Regions from separate parts of the Bradyrhizobium sp. SHOUNA76 genome, predicted to be linked through region 1. Evidence: riboswitches for the same ligand, from Rfam matches in the RefSeq annotation. Region 1 holds a riboswitch; each other region holds the start of a gene.
The links. A riboswitch is a leader RNA that binds a small molecule or an ion and turns the genes downstream of it on or off. The one in region 1 is predicted to bind cobalamin.
Positions count from the first base shown of each region.

Region 2: it holds a riboswitch for cobalamin, as region 1 does, so the genes downstream of both, MOV74_RS28840 (DUF1636 domain-containing protein) here and MOV74_RS16145 (TonB-dependent receptor domain-containing protein) in region 1, are expected to answer to the same signal.
Region 3: it holds a riboswitch for cobalamin, as region 1 does, so the genes downstream of both, MOV74_RS32480 (energy-coupling factor ABC transporter permease) here and MOV74_RS16145 (TonB-dependent receptor domain-containing protein) in region 1, are expected to answer to the same signal.

Region 1 is NZ_JALBHA010000127.1:237-8,834, forward strand. It holds gene MOV74_RS16130 (hypothetical protein) at 18-194, shown strand; gene MOV74_RS16135 (hypothetical protein) at 332-541, shown strand; gene MOV74_RS16140 (hypothetical protein) at 691-942, shown strand; cobalamin riboswitch at 991-1,204, shown strand; gene MOV74_RS16145 (TonB-dependent receptor domain-containing protein) at 1,319-3,556, shown strand; gene MOV74_RS16150 (hypothetical protein) at 3,604-4,185, shown strand; gene MOV74_RS16155 (hypothetical protein) at 4,269-4,493, opposite strand; gene ilvD (dihydroxy-acid dehydratase) at 6,093-7,814, shown strand; gene MOV74_RS16165 (tetratricopeptide repeat protein) at 7,801-8,598, shown strand, end outside.
Region 2 is NZ_JALBHA010000400.1:608-6,092, forward strand. It holds gene MOV74_RS28830 (cobyric acid synthase) at 1-1,089, opposite strand, end outside; gene cobO (cob(I)yrinic acid a,c-diamide adenosyltransferase) at 1,095-1,730, opposite strand; cobalamin riboswitch at 1,771-1,991, shown strand; gene MOV74_RS28840 (DUF1636 domain-containing protein) at 2,085-2,459, shown strand; gene cobW (cobalamin biosynthesis protein CobW) at 2,456-3,505, shown strand; partial or broken gene MOV74_RS28850 (cobaltochelatase subunit CobN) at 3,505-5,485, shown strand, end outside.
Region 3 is NZ_JALBHA010000526.1:73-3,943, reverse strand. It holds partial or broken gene MOV74_RS32490 (cobyrinic acid a,c-diamide synthase) at 1-196, shown strand, start outside; gene cobA (uroporphyrinogen-III C-methyltransferase) at 193-924, shown strand; cobalamin riboswitch at 970-1,189, shown strand; gene MOV74_RS32480 (energy-coupling factor ABC transporter permease) at 1,226-1,903, shown strand; gene cobF (precorrin-6A synthase (deacetylating)) at 1,944-2,693, shown strand; gene cobT (nicotinate-nucleotide--dimethylbenzimidazole phosphoribosyltransferase) at 2,704-3,756, shown strand; partial or broken gene MOV74_RS32465 (histidine phosphatase family protein) at 3,749-3,871, opposite strand, start outside.

The sequences.
Region 1 (8,598 bases):
TTGACGGGGACACGCCGATGACAGACCTTCAGAACAGACTGGAACGGTTCGAGACGCTCACCGCCGAATGCGAGCTGATTGCCAGGCTCGCCACCGACAGCACCAAACGCGAGTTCTATCTGAAGCTTTCGGAGCAGTACCGCCAATTGGCGGCGGACATGCGCCAGGCGATCGCGACCAAGGCTGCTGCCTGACGCCGCCTGCAATCCGTTCTTAATGTTTGGCGCGCATCCTTGAAGCACGCGAGCGATTGCTCGTGCTGGAAGGCCGGGGTCGCTGCAGTGCAGCGCGACTCGCGAGTGTCATTTGCCATGCTTGACAGGGCAATCACATGCGCCTCGTTGCCGTGATCATATTCGCGCTCATGACGGCGGCCTGCGATCAGGAGCAGGACATCACCGGCTCGACGTCGGCCTGCCCGATGCGGAACTACAGCTACAATCCCCGCGACATGAACCAGTGCGTCAATGCCTGCAAATCGTGCGATCGCGGCACCACGGTCACCTGCACGACCTCTTGCACCCTCAAGGGCGCGCGCTGAGATCCTGACGCCTGTGGCGGCCGGGAACGGCGAGCCCGAGATCGCCGGCTTCCAAGGAACAGGAGCTGGCGGTGCTTGGGCACCGGAACGATTCACTTGGGTTAAACATTGAAGGTGGCGGCAGGACGCGGAGTCCGATGGAAATGGGTATGCTCGATCCCGGTCGATTTCTGGTCTCGTGCTCGCATTGCGATGCCTGGCCGATGGCGGCCAATGTGAAGCGGTCGAGCTGGTGGGCGTCCCCGCACGAGGTCCGCTTTGTCTGCACGCGCTGCCGGCGCGAGGAAACCGCGATCGTCTCGGCCTCCGGCGAACTGACCCCGATCAAGCGCGTCGATGCTCCGCCTCGCGACGTCGCTGTCGCCTGGGCCCAGGCCCAGCGTATGCGAGGGCGGACCTGAGGGCGGTGACAACAGCCGCCCGTCGATTGACTCCCCGGCGTGACGCCACGTAAGTTGATCGGTGACGGTTCTCCTCACGGAGATCAAAAGGGAATGTGGTGCGGGATTGTCCCAACGGGGATTTGTCTCAACGCCACGGCTGCCCCCGCAACTGTAAGCGGTGAATCTTTCGTCCTATGCCACTGGGAATCTCGGTCCTGGGAAGGCGACGTAAGGTAACGACCCGCGAGCCAGGAGACCTGCCGTCAGCCGTGGTCACACGCGAAGAAGTCGGTCGGGGAGTACAGACATTGGTTTCACCGGAGCAATCCATCGCTCTGCCGTGAAACCTCGTTCGCTGTGACGTGCCACTGACGTCATACCGAGGTTTACAACCGTGTCCCGTCTTGTCTCTGCCGCCAGGCGCCTCAGCGCCGGCCTGCTCGCGTCCGTTTCCCTCCATTCGCTCGATCTGTCCCCCGCCTTCGCCCAGCAGGCCCTTGCCGAGCAACTGCCGCCGATCGAAGTGACCAAGCCCGACGATCAGAACCGCACCCGCGCCAGGGCGATCGGTGACGGCGAGCCGACGAAGCGCCGGGGAACCGCGAATGTCGCGCCGGCAGGCAATGGCGCCGGCTCATCCGGCTCGGGCTCCGAGGCTGTCGCCAGCAACGGCGGTATCGTCGGGGCCGCCACGACCGTCATCACGGCCGCAGATATCGCGCATTCGCCGTCGCAGACGCTAGCCGAGATCATCGCGACGCAGACCCCGGGCGCCCAGATCACGACGTTCTATGGCGGTCAGATCGGCGCGAAGACCAGCGTGGATCTGCGCGGCTTCGGCGCCTTTGCCAACGCCAACACGCTGGTGCTGGTCAACGGACGGCGGCTGAACGACGTCGACATGGCACAGGTGGACCTCTCCACCATCCCGCTCAATTCCATCGAGCGTATCGAGATCACGCGCGGCAATTCGGGAGCGGTGCTCTACGGCGACAACGCCGTCGGCGGCGTGATCAACATCGTCACCAAAAACGGCGTCGGCGGACCGCCGGTGACCGCGCGCATCGAGGCCGGCTTCGGCTCGTTCAACGCCAGGCTCGGCAACGTCTCGACCTCGCTCAATTCCGGTCCGTGGTCGACCTCGTTCTATGGCAATGCCGTCAGGACCGATGGCTATCGCGACAACAATCGCTATTCCCAGCAAAACGGCGTCGGCAATCTCAATTACTCAACACCGGGCCTGACCGCTTTTCTCACCGTCACGGGCGACAATCAGGAGCTGCGATTGCCGGGCGGGCGCACCGTCGATCCCTCGATCGGCCTCGACGAGCTCAAGACCAACCGGCGAGGGACGAGCACGCCGTTCAACTACGCCAACCAGCAGGGGTTTAGCGCAACAGCGGGCTTCACCAAGACCCTCGTCAACGGCGTCGATCTCATCGTCGACGGCGGCGTGCGCGACAAGAAGCAGCAGAGCGCGTTCTTCTCCAGCCCGGTGCCGGTTCCGGCCTTCTTCACGTCGACCTATGTCGATTCCCATCTGACGACGTGGTCGATCACGCCGCGGCTCAGTGTGAAGAGCCTCATGCTCGGCATGCCGTCGCAGCTCCTGACCGGCATCGACTATTACGATGCGAGCTTTCAGCAGAACCGCGGCGCCGGGCAGGGGCTCTCCTCCTGGCACAATTACGATCTCAGGCAGCAGACGGTCGCAGGCTATTTTCAGCACACATTGGGCGTGGCGCCTACGACCGACATCTCCTATGGCGCGCGGGTGCAGACCGTCAGTCTTGCGGCACGCGACAATTTCGACCCGGCGGCGCCGTTCAACGCCGACATCGGCGCGCTGCCGCTGACGAGCAACGAGACCCAATATGCGCTGCATCTCGGGGCCGAGCATCGCCTCAACGACATGGTCTCGCTGTTCGGCCGCGCCGCGCGCGCGTTCCGCACGCCCGACGTGGACGAGCGCCTGTCCTCGGGGCCTTCGTTCGATCCCCTGACCTTCGCCGCGATCCCGCAAACGTTCCAGCTCAAGACCCAGACTTCGCAGGACATCGAGGGCGGTCTGCGTATCAAGGGCGGCGGGCTGCAGCTGCAAAGCAGTCTCTATCTGATGGACCTCACCAACGAGGTCCATTTCAACCCGGTCCTGTTCTACAACACCAATCTTGATCCGACCCGCCGCTACGGCTCGGAGACCAGCCTGTCTTATCGCGTCAACGACGCTCTGCTGCTGCGCTCCGGCGTGGCCTACACCCGCGCCGTCTTCCGCGAAGGCGTCTGGGCCGGCAATGACGTGCCGCTGGTGTCGCGCTACACCGCGAGTGCGGGCGTCACCTGGAACATCTGGCAGAATTATTTGGTGCTCGATGCCACCGCGCGCTTCTGGAGCGAGCGGCGCATGGACAACGATCAGGCGGGCACCCAGAAGCCGATTCCCGCCAACGGCACGATCGACCTCAAGCTCAGCGGCCAGTATGAGCGCTACTTCTGGTCGCTCAGCGTCAACAACGCGCTGAATGCGTTCTACTACGACTACGCCATCGCAAGCACCTTCACGGACGGTCGCTTCAGCGCCTATCCGCTGCCCGGTCGCACCTATCTGCTCAAGGCCGGCGCCACGTTCTAATCACATTCCCTGAAATGGACGAGCATCCGAACGAGAAGAGATCACCCATGCCACTTAACACCCAGCCGTCTCACGGCGACCGTTTCCGGCTTCACCCGGTCGCGCCGCGCCTTGCGCCGATGTTCTGCTTTGCGCTGCTGACGGTCTCATGCGCGCTCGCAAGCTTTGCCTTCGCCTGCGCAACGCCGTTTGCGGCCTTCGCCGTCGTTGCCGCGGCAATGCTGCCGGCGCGCCCGGCGTTGCTCGTCGTCACCGGCGCCTGGCTCGTGAACCAGATCATCGGTTTCGGCGTGCTGCATTATACGATCGATGGCAGCACCATCGCCTGGGGTTTTGTCATCGGCGCCGCTGCGCTTCTCGCGACTGCCGTGGCTTCGACCGTGCTCCGCACGCTGCCGCAGGGCCGCACACCGCTGATGCTGGCGATCACGTTGGTTGTTGCCTATGCGACCTACGAGCTCGCGCTGCTCGCCGCGACGCCGTTCCTCGGCGGTGAAGGCGCCTTCACCGCCGCCATCGTGACCCGCATCGCTCTGACCTGCGCCGTCTGGCTCGCCGGCCTCGTCGCCGTCTGCGAGATCGTCCGGCTGCTCGATCCGTTTGGCAGCAGGGGCGCAATGTCGGCCTGAGCCGGCAGACTGTAGCCCAGACGAGCGCAGCGACATCCGGGATCCCAGCGAGTGGATCCCGGGTATCGCTGCGCTCACCCGGGCTACAAGACCGGAGTTTGGACCTTGGCCCACCGCCGCACGGCGACCGCCGTCCAGACCGTCTCGACAAGTCCGAACGGCCAGGCTCCCTGGAGGAAGCCGTAAATCCCGCTGAGCGCGCACGCCGCCGCGAAGGCCAGCACATAATCTGGCCCGCGCGGCTCGAGCGCGTAGAACAGCAGCATCGCGCTGACCGACAGCAGCCCGAAGATCGTGATTGTGTCCATCAACTCGCTGGCGGCTTCGGCTTCTTGGCAACCCCGAGCGCGTGGAACACCACTGGCTCCATGACCGATAGTGGCGACACCATTGCGTCGATGACGCACCTGTTGTGTCGGCGACGTTCGCAGCCGGCACGCTTGCGCGCGTCGATCGCAACGTCACTCTGGTCCCCGCACTAAGAGACAGACTTGCATCCAGCTCAAAAGCGGCCTGTTCAAAGTAGGTCCAAATCACGCAGAGCGCGATTTCATCCGGGCTACGGCACCATCATCGTCACCCTGAGGCGCTCGCCTCTTCGGCGAGCCTCGAAGGGCGACGGCCCGGCTGTGGCCGTTCATCCTTCGAGGCTCCCGGCGCGATGCGATGCGCATCGCGCCACTCGCACCTCAGGATGACGGAACGAGCGACACCCTGTGTCGCCCTCTGTCAATCCGCTCGCGCAAAAATATTCCACTTTACCGAAATTCGGAAATGGCGTATGTGTCGCCCATCCCGGCTCATCCAAGAGGGGCGATCTTGTGTCGTCACGCATCGCGAGCCGGGCCTGCGGTGGACGCGGCAGCGTCGGCATGGGAGGTGCGGGCAGGGCGGGTAGTCCCTGTGAGCCCGCGGCCGCGTGCGGACGAGCGGCGCTGTTAGGTTCGTCTCGCCTGTAAGTTTCCGGCTTTGTCGACAGGGCTGGGAAAACTGCGGCGAAATGGCGGGCCGTGCGTACGGCAAAACCGTGTGGTCCTGGCCGTCGTTGCTACGGTCAAGCTTTTCGCGAAGGTGCGAGCGAGCCCAACCGGGCAGACTGCATCATCCAATTCGCGGGGCGAGGGAGGCCAGAAGGAAAGTTCGGCTCCCGGGAGATCACGGCATAAGCCGTCCGACCATCGCGCAGGGAAGGCCGAGTGATCGGCGACACCTGTATGCTGCTGCGCGGTTCTTCCTGCGTGCGCGTTTCGCGCAGCGGACCGCGGGTGCCAGCCGGCACCCGGCCTTCCCTGCGCCCTTTTGGCTCAAGAGGGCGGAGCGACCAAGCAAAGCTCGGGCGAAACCAGCCGCGAGAACGGGAAGATGTGTCTGCCAGCGAGATACCAGCTGGAAGAGCGATGCCGTTGCACCAAACTCGGTCATGCGAGCGCAGCGACTTGTCCGCCGAAGCCTTGGCGAAGGCGGAAGCAATCCAGCATTGTGCCGTGTCGCCTTCTGGGTCCCGGCTCTGCGCCGCAACGCTCAACGCGTTGTGGCTTGTCCGGGACACGAGAGTGCGCGAGAGGGCCGACTCATGCGGGAATCTCGTCAGCGAACGGATGTCGGCGTGTTACTTGGATTAATCAAAGATTGTGATGCGTCATCCCTAGGGTATCTCGGTAAGTCACCCCCGTGTCTTCCCGGTAACGATTGTGCCGTCCATGCAACACCCGGCCCGGATTTAACCCTCATCACCGGCCGTTCGCATCGCCGCCGCTTTTTGGCCACACCCAGACATGAATAAAATCGCTCTAATGTTTTGGAGGTAGCGGGCAGTCCTTGACGCCACGAGAAAATCCCAAGGTCGATTCAAATCTTGGCTCTGATTTTTCGGGTCTGAAAGGGTTGACCGGGGAAACTGGTTTGCGATGGGCGCGAAGATTGACAAGCAGAGGCTGCCGAGCCGTCACGTGACGGAAGGCCCTGCGCGCGCGCCCCATCGGTCCTATTTCTACGCCATGGGTCTGACCACCGCGCAGATCCACCAGCCTTTCGTCGGCGTCGCCTCCTGCTGGAACGAGGCGGCTCCCTGCAACATCGCGCTGATGCGTCAGGCCCAGGCGGTGAAGAAGGGCGTGGCGTCGGCAGGCGGTACGCCGCGCGAATTCTGCACCATCACCGTGACCGACGGCATCGCCATGGGGCATGACGGCATGCGCTCCTCGCTGCCGTCGCGCGAATGCATCGCCGATTCGGTCGAGCTGACCGTTCGCGGCCATGCCTACGACGCCCTTGTCGGGCTCGCCGGCTGCGACAAGTCGCTGCCGGGCATGATGATGGCGATGGTCCGTCTCAACGTGCCCTCGATCTTCATCTATGGCGGCTCGATCCTGCCCGGCACTTTCCGCGGGCAGCAGGTCACCGTGCAGGACATGTTCGAGGCCGTCGGCAAGCACTCGGTCGGTGCCATGTCGGACGAGGACCTCGACGAGATCGAGCGCGTGGCCTGCCCCTCGGCGGGCGCCTGCGGCGCGCAGTTCACCGCCAACACCATGGCGACCGTTTCCGAGGCGATCGGCCTCGCACTGCCTTACTCGGCCGGTGCGCCGGCACCGTATGAAATCCGCGATGCCTTCTGCATGACCGCGGGCGAACAGGTCATGGACCTGATCGCCCAAAACATCCGGCCGCGCGACATCGTCACCCGCAAGGCCCTGGAGAACGCGGCTGCCGTGGTCGCAGCTTCTGGCGGCTCGACCAATGCTGCGCTGCACCTGCCGGCGATCGCGCATGAGTGCGGCATCAAGTTCGACTTATTCGACGTCGCCGAAATCTTCAAAAAGACACCATATATCGCGGATTTGAAGCCGGGCGGCCGTTATGTCGCCAAAGACATGTTTGAAGTAGGTGGCATACCGCTTCTGATGAAGACGCTGCTCGACAACGGCTTCCTGCACGGTGATTGCCTTACCGTCACGGGCCGCACGATCGCTGAAAACCTCAAGAGCGTGAAGTGGAATTCGCACCAGGACGTGGTGCACCCGGCAGACAAGCCCATCACCGTGACAGGCGGTGTGGTGGGTCTGAAGGGCAATTTGGCGCCAGAAGGTGCGATCGTGAAAGTCGCGGGAATGTCCAACCTCAGGTTCACCGGTCCGGCCAGGTGCTTCGACCGCGAGGAGGATGCTTTCGAGGCGGTCCAGAAGCGCACCTACCGCGAAGGCGAAGTCATCGTGATCCGCTACGAGGGGCCGAAGGGCGGCCCCGGTATGCGGGAAATGCTCCAGACCACCGCAGCGCTGACCGGCCAGGGCATGGGCGGCAAGATCGCGCTCATCACCGACGGCCGCTTCTCTGGCGCCACCCGTGGCTTCTGCATCGGCCATGTCGGGCCGGAAGCCGCCATTGGCGGGCCGATCGGGCTGCTCGAGGACGGCGACATTATCGAGATCGACGCGGTTGCCGGTACCCTTAACGTAAAATTGAGCGACGCCGAGCTCGCCCAGCGCAAAACCAAATGGAGCGCTCGCGCGACTAACCATACGTCGGGTGCGCTCTGGAAATATGCTCAGCAGGTTGGACCAGCGGTCGGGGGGGCAGTAACCCATCCGGGCGGCGCGCACGAGAAACAGTGCTATGCGGACATCTAGGCGTGCCATAGTTGCGTTTGTGTTGGGGGCTGCTGCGCTGGCCGCGCCGGCGCTCGCCTTCGACGGCGCCCCGGTCAACCCGAAGGACGCGACCATCCCGGTCGTGACCACCTTGCCTGGGACCGCAGCGACCGTGCGCGGCAAGGTCGCGCCGGTGGTTGTGCCCCAGGAGACCTCACTCAGTGCGCTGCAATATGCCGCCGAGGGTGGTCACCCCATCGCGCAATGGAAGCTCGGCCGCATGTACGCCAATGGCGACGGCGTCGCCCAGGACGATCTGCGCGCCTTCGAATATTTCAGCCGGATCGCCAACGCGCATGCCGAGGACAGCCCGTCGGCGCCGCAGGCGCAGATCGTGGCCAACGCCTTCGTCGCGCTCGGCCGCTATTATCTCAGCGGCATCCCGAACTCGAAGATCAAGTCGGACCCGGAGCGGGCGCGGGAGATGTTCTCCTACGCAGCCTCCTATTTCGGCAACGCCGACGCGCAGTACGACCTCGCCCGGCTGTACCTTAAGACGCCGGACGCCTCGCGTGAGGATTACCGCTATGGCGCGCGCTGGCTCGGCCTCGCCGCCCAGAAGGGCCAGCATGAGGCGCAGGCACTGCTCGGCCAGATGCTGTTCAACGGCGACCGTCTGCCGCGGCAGGCCGCGCGCGGCCTGATGTGGCTGACCCTGGCGCGCGACAGCGCCGGCATTGAAGAGACCTGGATCAAGGAAAGCTACAACCGCGCCTTCGCCAAGGCCTCCGACGACGATCGTGCCATGGCCCTCCAAATGCTG
Region 2 (5,485 bases), on a different contig from region 1:
CTCGACGTCCAGCAGCCCCAGCCCCGGCGTGTCGCCCGCGGGGCCCTCGATACCGTCGGGGTCGGCGACACTGCGCCCGAGCATCTGATAGCCGCCGCAGAGGCCGAGCACATGGCCGCCCCTGCGATGATGCGCGAAGAGATCGATGTCCCAGCCCTGCGCCCGCAGGAAGGCGAGATCGCCGCGGGTGGACTTTGAGCCGGGGATAATGACCAGCCTGACGTCACCGGGGATCGCTTCGCCCGGGCGCACCATCACGAGATCGACGCCCGGCTCGAGCTTGAGCGGATCGAGGTCGTCGAAATTGGCGATCCGCGACAGCGCGAGGCACGCGATCTTGCATTGACCGAGTTTTCGCGCGTCGGTCAGACCCAGTGCGTCCTCGGCCGGCAGCTCGCCGGCGCGCCCAAACCAGGGCAGCACACCAAGGCCGCGCCAGGCGGTCTTCGTTTCGATTAGCCCATAACCATCTTTGAATAACGTGGGATCGCCGCGGAACTTGTTGATGACGAAACCCTGGATCATCGCGGCATCGTCGGGGTCGATCACCGTCTTGATGCCGACGAGCTGGGCGATGACGCCGCCGCGGTCGATGTCGCCGACCAGCACGACCGGCACGTCGGCCTTGCGGGCAAAGCCCATATTGGCGATGTCGGCCTTGCGCAGGTTCACCTCGGCGGGACTGCCGGCGCCTTCCACCAGCACGAGATCGGCGCGCACCTTCAGTCGCTCAAAGCTCTCCAGCACCGCGCCCATGAGCGACGGCTTCATCGCGGCGTAGTCGCGCGCCCGCGCGGTCGCGATACGTTTGCCTTGGACAATCACCTGCGCGCCGACATCGGTCTCGGGCTTCAGCAGCACCGGATTCATGTCGGTGTGCGGCTCGACGCCGGCGGCGAGCGCCTGCAGTGCCTGGGCACGGCCGATCTCGCCGCCATCGACGGTGACGGCCGCGTTGTTCGACATGTTCTGCGGCTTGAACGGAAGCACGCGCAGGCCGCGCTGCGTGAAGGCGCGCGCGAGTCCGGCGACGATGAGCGATTTGCCCACGTCCGAGCCGGCCCCCTGGATCATCAATGTGCGCGCCATCGAATTCAGAACTCGACGCCGGCCTGCGCCTTGATGCCGGAGCGGAAGGGATGCTTGACCAGGGTCATCTCGGTGACGAGATCGGCGATCTCGATCAGCTCGTCCTTGGCGTTGCGCCCGGTGAGCACGACATGGGTCATCGCGGGCTTTTGCGTCGTCAGGAATTCGACGATCTCGGCGATATCGAGATAGTCGTAGCGCAGCGCGATGTTGATCTCGTCGAGCACGACCATGCGCAAGCTCTCGTCGAGGATCAGCTCCTTGGCCTTCTCCCAGCCGGCGCGCGCCGCGGCGATGTCACGGGCGCGGTCCTGCGTCTCCCAGGTAAACCCTTCGCCCATCGCGTGGAACTGGCAGAGATCGCCGAAATGGCCGGTCAGCAGGCGCCGCTCGCCGGTATCCCAGGCACCCTTGATGAACTGCACGACCGCGCAGGGGAAGCCATGGGCGACACAGCGGACGATCATGCCGAAGGCCGAGGACGACTTGCCCTTGCCGGCGCCGGTGTGGACGATGATCAGTCCCTTTTCGCCGCTCTTGGTCGCCATGATCTTGTCGCGGGCGGCCTTCTTCTTCGCCATTTTCTGGGCGTGCCGGGCGTCGGTTTCCTCGGCTGTTTGGGTATCCGGTTCAGGCGTCATCGGTCCCGGTCCTTCGGCTTGACAAGAGGCGGCCACCGGCAAATGGTGGCCCGGCGTTGGTTCCTGTCCTATGACAGGCGAAGAGGGAATGCGATAGGGTCCGAATCGGCAAGATTTGGGTCCAAACTGCAGCCGCCCCCGCGACCGTGACCGGAGAGATGCCCGAAGCCACTGATTCCCTTTGGGATCGGGAAGGCGGGGATCGAAGGGCAAGACCCTGCTCCGCAAGCCGGGAGACCTGCCAGCGCGGACGAGTTTTGGACCGGCGGACGGGGTGTTCCGCGACGGGGAAACGGGCCTTCTGGGGAATGGTCCGTGTGCCTCATCGCCTCCCGCTATTATCTGGAAGAGGCGATGACCGTCACACTTCACGTCTGCATCACCTGCCGTGCCGGCGAGACGCCCGGCGAGGGCGAGACGACGCCCGGAAAACGCCTGCATGGTGCGATCCTCGACGCCGGCGTGCCCGACGGCGTCAATGTGGTTCCCGTTGAATGCCTGTCGGCCTGCAGCCAGGGCTGCTCGGTCGCGCTCAGCGCGCCCGGCCGCTGGTCCTATGTCTATGGCCGCCTCTCGGATGCCAACGCGCAGGACGTGGTCGCGGGCGCGGCGGCCTATGCGGCGGCGCCCGACGGAATCGTGCCATGGCGCAGCCGTCCCGAGATCTTCCGCAAGCAGTCGCTTGCCCGCATTCCCCCTGTTGCCGTCGTGCCGGAGGCCGCCGAATGAACTCGCTCGCAAAAGTCCCTGTGACGGTGGTCACGGGTTTTCTCGGCTCCGGCAAGACCACGCTGATCCAGCATCTGCTCACCAATGCAAACGGCAAGAAGCTCGCGGTGCTCGTCAACGAGTTCGGCAGCGAGGGCGTCGACGGCGAAATCCTGAAGTCCTGCGCCGATGCCAACTGCCCGGAAGAGAACATCGTCGAGCTCGCCAATGGCTGCATCTGCTGCACCGTCGCCGACGATTTCATTCCAACCATGGAAAAACTGCTGGCGCGTCCGGTGCGACCGGATCACATCCTGATCGAGACCTCGGGCCTGGCGCTGCCGAAGCCGCTGCTGAAAGCGTTCGACTGGCCGGAGATCCGCTCGCGCATCACGGTCGACGGTGTGATCGCGCTGGCCGACGCCGAGGCGGTCGCGGCCGGCCGCTTCGCGCCTGACCCGGCTGCAGTCGAAGCGCAGCGCGCAGCGGACGAGAATCTCGATCACGAGACGCCGCTGTCGGAGGTGTTCGAGGATCAGATCGCCTGCGCCGATATCGTGCTGCTGACCAAGGCCGATCTCGCGGGCGCCGCCGGCATTGAAGCCGCCAAGGCCGCGATCACCGCCGAGATGCCGCGGCGCGTGCCGATGCTCCCTGTCACCGACGGCGCGATCGATGCGCGCCTCATCCTCGGCCTCGGCGCCGCCGCCGAGAACGATCTCGCTGCACGCCCCTCGCACCATGACGGCGAGGAGGAGCACGAGCACGACGATTTCGCCTCCGTCGTGATCGATCTGCCTGAAGTGGCTGACATCGACGCGTTGGTCGCATCGGTGCAGAAGCTGGCGCGCGAGCAGAACGTGCTGCGGGCGAAAGGTTACATCGCCGTCGCGGGCAAGCCGATGCGCCTTCTGCTGCAGGCGGTCGGCGAGCGCGTGCGTCACCAGTTCGACAAGCCCTGGGGCGCAGGTCACAGGCACTCAAAGCTCGTCGTGATCGGCGAGCACGGCGATATCGATGAGGCCGCCATCAAGGCAGGACTTGGTATCTCAAGGCTCGGCATCTGATGCACGTCGTCTTCCGCGAGAGCCGCGGTCTGGAGGAGACCGCGACGCCAAGGGACATCGGCCAGGACCCGGCCGATCTCGTGGTGCTCTCGTATTCGGATTCCGATCTCGCCGCGTTCGCGGCCGGCTGGCGGCGCGGCCAGGGCAGCCTGCCGACGCTGCGGCTTGCCAATCTCGCGGAGCTCCGTCACCCCCTGTCGGTCGACACCTATATCGAGCGCACGCTGTCGCAGGCGCGTGGCATCCTGGTGCGCCTGATCGGCGGGGAGTCCTATTGGGCGTATGGGCTGGCTGCCTTGCAACAACTCGCCAAGGACCGCAACATCGTGCTGGCGGTGCTGCCGGCCGATGGCCGTGACGACACGCGGCTCGATGCGTATTCGACTCTGCCGGTCTCGACGCTGCGCCGGCTCAAGGTGCTCTGCGACACCGGTGGGCCGGTCGCCGCCCAAGCCGCGATTGCGCAGCTCGCATTGGCCTCGGGTCTCTATGCCGGTCCTGTTATCGGCGAGATGAGCGTGCCCGAGATGGGCTTCTACGATCCCGCGCGCGGCGTCATCGCCGCGCCGGTGGGTGGCGAGGGGAAGCCCCGCGCGCTGGTGACGTTCTATCGCTCCTATCTCACCGCCGCGGACACCGGCCCGGTCGATGCCCTGATCGCGGCGCTGCGCGAGAAGGGCTTTGACGCCTGTGGCGTGTTCGTCACCTCGCTGAAGGCCGCGGGCGTCGCCGACTGGCTGCGCGCCTATCTCGCGCAAAATCCTCCGGCCGCGATCGTCAACGCGACGGCGTTCTCGGCCCTCAGCGACGACGGCACGACGGCGTTCGATGCTGCATCGTGTCCGGTGTTCCAGGTCGCACTCTCCACGGCGCGGCGCGAGGACTGGGCGGAGTCGCTGCGTGGCCTCTCGCCCGGCGATCTCGCGATGCATGTGGTGCTGCCCGAGGTCGACGGTCGGCTGTTCACGGGCGTGGTGAGCTTCAAGTCGGCGGCGCAACGCGATCCCGATCTGCAATTTTCGCATCTGGCACATCGGCCGGATGGGGAACGTGTGACGGCGGTCGCCGCACGCGTCGCGGCCTGGCGCCGCCTCGTGGAGAAGCCCGCCGGCGAGAAGCGGCTGGCACTCGTGCTCTCGAACTATCCGGGACGCCCGCACCAGATCGCGCACGCCGTCGGTCTCGATGCGCTGGCGTCTGTCGAGGCGTTGTTGTCTGATCTCGCGGAGGCCAACTTCGATGTTGCGCCGGTCCGTGCGCTCGGCGAAACACTGCTCAATCGGCAACTGACCTGGCGCGTTGCCGACTATCGCGCGGCGCTTTCGCGCCTGCCGCAAGTCTTGCAGGACGATCTCGCGCAAGCCTGGGGAGCGCCGGAGGATGATCCGAGCTGTCGCGACGGCTCGTTCCACTTCGCTGCGATCCAATGCGGTCAGTCTGTTATCGCGGTCCAGCCCGAGCGCGGCGATGCGACGACGCGCGATGCCGATTATCATGATCTCGCCCGCACGCCGCGTCACGCCTATGTCGCGTTCTATCTCTGGCTCCGGGCACAGGGCAGCGATGCCGTCTTGCACATGGGCGCACACGGCACGCTGGAATGGCTGCCCGGAAAATCCGTAGCGCTGTCGCAATCGTGCTGGCCGGAAGCCCTGATCGGCGATCTTCCAATCATCTATCCCTTCATCGTCAACGATCCCGGCGAGGCAGCGCAGGCCAAGCGGCGTATCGGCGCCGTGACGATCGGCCATCTGCCGCCGCCGCTGGAAAAGTCTGCGGTGCCGGAAGGGCTGCGCCGGCTCGAACGTCTGCTCGACGAATACTCGACCGCCGACGGTCTCGATCCTGCGCGTCGCCAGCGGCTGATCGCTGCGATCCGTGACGAGGCGCGCGCCGCGGGCCTCGAAGACGATCTCGGTCTGGATGCTTCGGCCGCGCCGGCCGAAGCGATTCCGCGGATCGACCGCTTCGTCTGCGATC
Region 3 (3,871 bases), on a different contig from region 1:
CGCCGCGCCGATACCGGGCCATCAGGCCGGTGCGCGCCTGCGCGGCCACGAATTCCACTATTCGACGATCCTCGCCCAGCCCGACACGCCGCTGGCCGTGGTGCTTGATGCGACTGGCGCGGTCATCGCCGAGACCGGCTCGCGGCGCGGACGTGCCACCGGCACGTTCTTTCATCTGATCGCGGAGGACCGGTGAGCGGTTTTGTCTCCTTCATCTCCGCCGGCCCCGGCGATCCCGAGCTGCTCACGCTCAAGGGCGCCGCGCGGCTGCGCGAGGCCGACGTCGTGCTCTATGACGATCTTGCGTCGGGTGCGATCCTCGATCTCGCCCGGCCCGGCGCCAATCTCGTCGCGGTCGGGAAGCGGGCCGGGCGACCCTCGACCAAGCAGCACCATGTCAACCGTCTCCTGGTCGACTATGCCGCGACAGGCGTGCGCGTGGTTCGCTTGAAGTCGGGCGACGCCGGCATTTTCGGCCGGCTCGAGGAGGAGCTGGAGACGCTGCGCGAGGCGGGCATCGGCTATGAGATCATTCCCGGCGTCACCTCGGCCTGTGTGGCCGCCGCGCAAGCGGGCATTCCCCTGACCCGTCGTCATACCTCGCGCCGGGTGCAGTTCGTGACCGGGGCTGATGTGACGGGCGAGCTGCCGCCGAATCTGAATTGGGCTGCACTGGCCGATCCTGAAGCGACGACCGTGGTCTATATGGGGCGGCGCACCTTCCCGGGGCTTGCCGCAAAATTGATTGCGCACGGTCTCGCCGCGGATACGCCGGCGCTGTTCGCCGAATCCCTCGGCCGCCCCGACGAGCGGCTGGTCCGGACCACCATTGCCGAGCTTGCCGAGCAGCTTGCCCGCGGCGGCGCCGCATCCACGGCTGCGGTGATCCTGTTCGGCGCGCTGGCGGGGGATTATCCGTCGTGACGGCCGCGGTGGCCGTTCGCCCCTTGACGCCGGCTCCGCGAAAGGGGCACACAGGAGAGGCATGGTGCTCAACGCGGCGCAAAGCGTCGGAGCATAATCGGGAATGGGGGTGGGCGGACCAAGTTGCGGCGCCCAAAACCCCAGCCGCCCCCGCGACTGTAAGCGGTGAGGGGCTCCGAACCGCCACTGGGCCGAAAGGTTCGGGAAGGCCGGAGATCCCAGTGAACCGCGAGCCAGGAGACCGGCCCTGCACGTTTTGAGGCCAAGGCCGTCGGGTGTGACGGCAGGAAGGAATTGAGCCATGCATATCGAACCCGGAATCGTGACGGGCGCCAAGCTCGTGTTGAGTTACGCAACCGGCATCGCCGCAGGCGGCGTTGCCTTGAAACTTGCAGCCGAGACCGTGCGCGAGCAGGGCGTCGGCTCTTTCGCGGCGCGAACGCTCGCCACAACGGGCCTCGTCTTCACTTTCTTCCAGGTTCTGCCGCACTTCCCGGTCGGCGTCTCCGAAGTGCACTTCATCCTCGGCTCGACCTTGTTCCTGCTGTTCGGCGCGGCGCCTGCGGCCTTCGGCCTGGCGCTCGGCCTGTTGCTCCAGGGCGTGTTGTTCGAGCCGGCCGACATCCCGCAATACGGCATGAACGTCACGACGCTGCTGGTGCCGCTGTTCGCGATCCAGGCGATCGCCTCGCGGATCATTGCCCGTAACACCGCCTATGTCGATTTGAAGTATCGGCAGGCGCTGGCGCTCTCGACGACCTATCAGGCTGGCGTGATCGCCTGGGTGGCGTTCTGGGCGCTCTATGGCTCCGGTTTTGCCATGAGCAACCTCGCCAACATCGCGGCGTTCGCGGCCTCCTATGCGCTCGTCATCGTGATCGAGCCGCTGGCCGATCTCGCCGTGCTGGCGTTGGCGAAGTCGCTGCGTGGCGTCACCGCGCCAGGCCTCGTCACCCCGCGCCTGCATAACGCGGCCTGAGAGATCAGCGAGGGGCGGTATGCCGCCCCTCGCGCTCGCGATGCTCACGCTCTCCCTGATAGGCATCGGCTGCGGCGATCCCGATCAGCTCACGCGCGCCGCGATCCGCGCCATCAACGCGGCCGATCTCGTCCTGATCCCGCGCAAGGGAACGGCGAAATCCGACCTCGCCGATCTCCGGCGGACGATCTGCGCGGACGTGCTCACCAGCGACAAGACTGAAATCGCCGAGTTCGATCTCCCCGTGCGCGACGCCGGTGAAGCGGATTACCGCAAGGGCGTGGACGATTGGCACGATGCGGTCGCCGCGACCTGGTCGCAGACGATCGCAGAACATCTTGCAGGCAAGGGCAAGGTCGCGCTGCTGATCTGGGGCGATCCCTCGCTCTATGATTCCTCGCTGCGCATTGCGCGTCGGCTCAATCCCTTGCCGAAGATTGAAGTCGTGCCCGGTATCACCTCGATTCAGGCGCTGTGCGCGGCGCATGCGCTGCCGCTCAACGACATCGGCGAGCCCTTTTTGGTCTCGACCGGCCGCCGCTTGCGCGAGGGCGGCTGGCCGCAGGGCGTCGACACCGTGGTGGTGATGCTCGACGGCGACACGGCGTTCCAGTCGCTAGATTCAGCCGGGATTCAAATCTATTGGGGCGCCTATCTCGGCATGCCCGACCAGATCATCCTATCCGGCGCGCTGGCCGAGATCGGCCCGCGCATTGTCGCGGTGCGGCAGGACGCGCGCGCGCGGCACGGCTGGATCATGGACAGCTACATCCTCAAGCGCGCGCGTTAAGCGAGGCAGCATGCTCCCCGAATGGGTCTACCAAAAGTGCCCCGAGATCTCCGCGATCCATCGCGAGGCGGCGATGGCGCGGCAGGCGCAGCTGACAAAGCCGACCGGTGCACTCGGCCGGCTCGAGCAGCTTGCAATCGAGCTTGCAGGTTTGCAGGCGACGGAGCAACCGCGCGCCGCGCTTGTGCCGATCATCATCTTCGCCGGCGATCACGGCATCGTCGCGCAGGGCGTCTCGGCCTATCCGCAAGAAGTGACCATCGCGATGATGGCGAATTTTGCCGCCGGCGGCGCGGCGATCTCAGTGCTGGCGCGCGAGTTGGGCTCGAGCCTGGAGGTCGTGGACGCCGGGACGCTGGCGCGGGAGGAGATAGGCGGCATCGTCACCGACAGGCCGCGCCAGGGCTCCCGCGATTTCAGCGTCGAGGCCGCGCTCACACCTGCGGAGCTGGCGTTTGCCTTCGAGGCCGGCCAGCGCGCGGTTGCGCGTGCGGCGACCAATCAGCCCGATCTGCTGATCTTCGGCGAGATGGGCATCGGCAACACCACAACCTCGGCGGCGATCGCGGCGAGCCTGCTTGGCGTGAGTGCCGAGGAAATCGCCGGCAGCGGCACTGGGATCGATGCGGCCGGCCGCGCACACAAGGCGCGCGTGATCGATGCCGCGATTGCGCTGCATGGCGTTGCGGGTGCGTCGCCCGAAAAAATCATGTGTGCTGTCGGCGGGCTCGAGATCGCAGCGATCTCAGGCGCGATCATCGCGGCCGCGCAGCGCCGCATCCCCGTGCTGATCGACGGCTTCATCGTGTCGGTGGCAGCGCTCGCCGCAGCACGGCTGAACCCGTCATGCCAGCCGTTCCAGCTGGCCTCGCATCAATCGGCCGAGCAGGGGCATCGTCTGGTGCTCCGCGCGCTCAATGTGCAACCGCTGATCAGCCTCGACCTCAGGCTCGGCGAGGGATCAGGTGCCGCCATCGCGCTGCCGCTGGTGCGCCTCGCCTGCGCGCTCCACAACGGCATGGCAACATTCGCGCAAGCCAACGTGCCTGACAGACCTAGCTGATCCGCTGGTTGACGGACACGATGCGCCAGCCGGCCGCGAGGCGATCGATCCGGGTCAGCGACAGCGGATCGATCACGAAGCGCAAGGCTGCCTGCGGCGTGAGATCCAGCGCGAT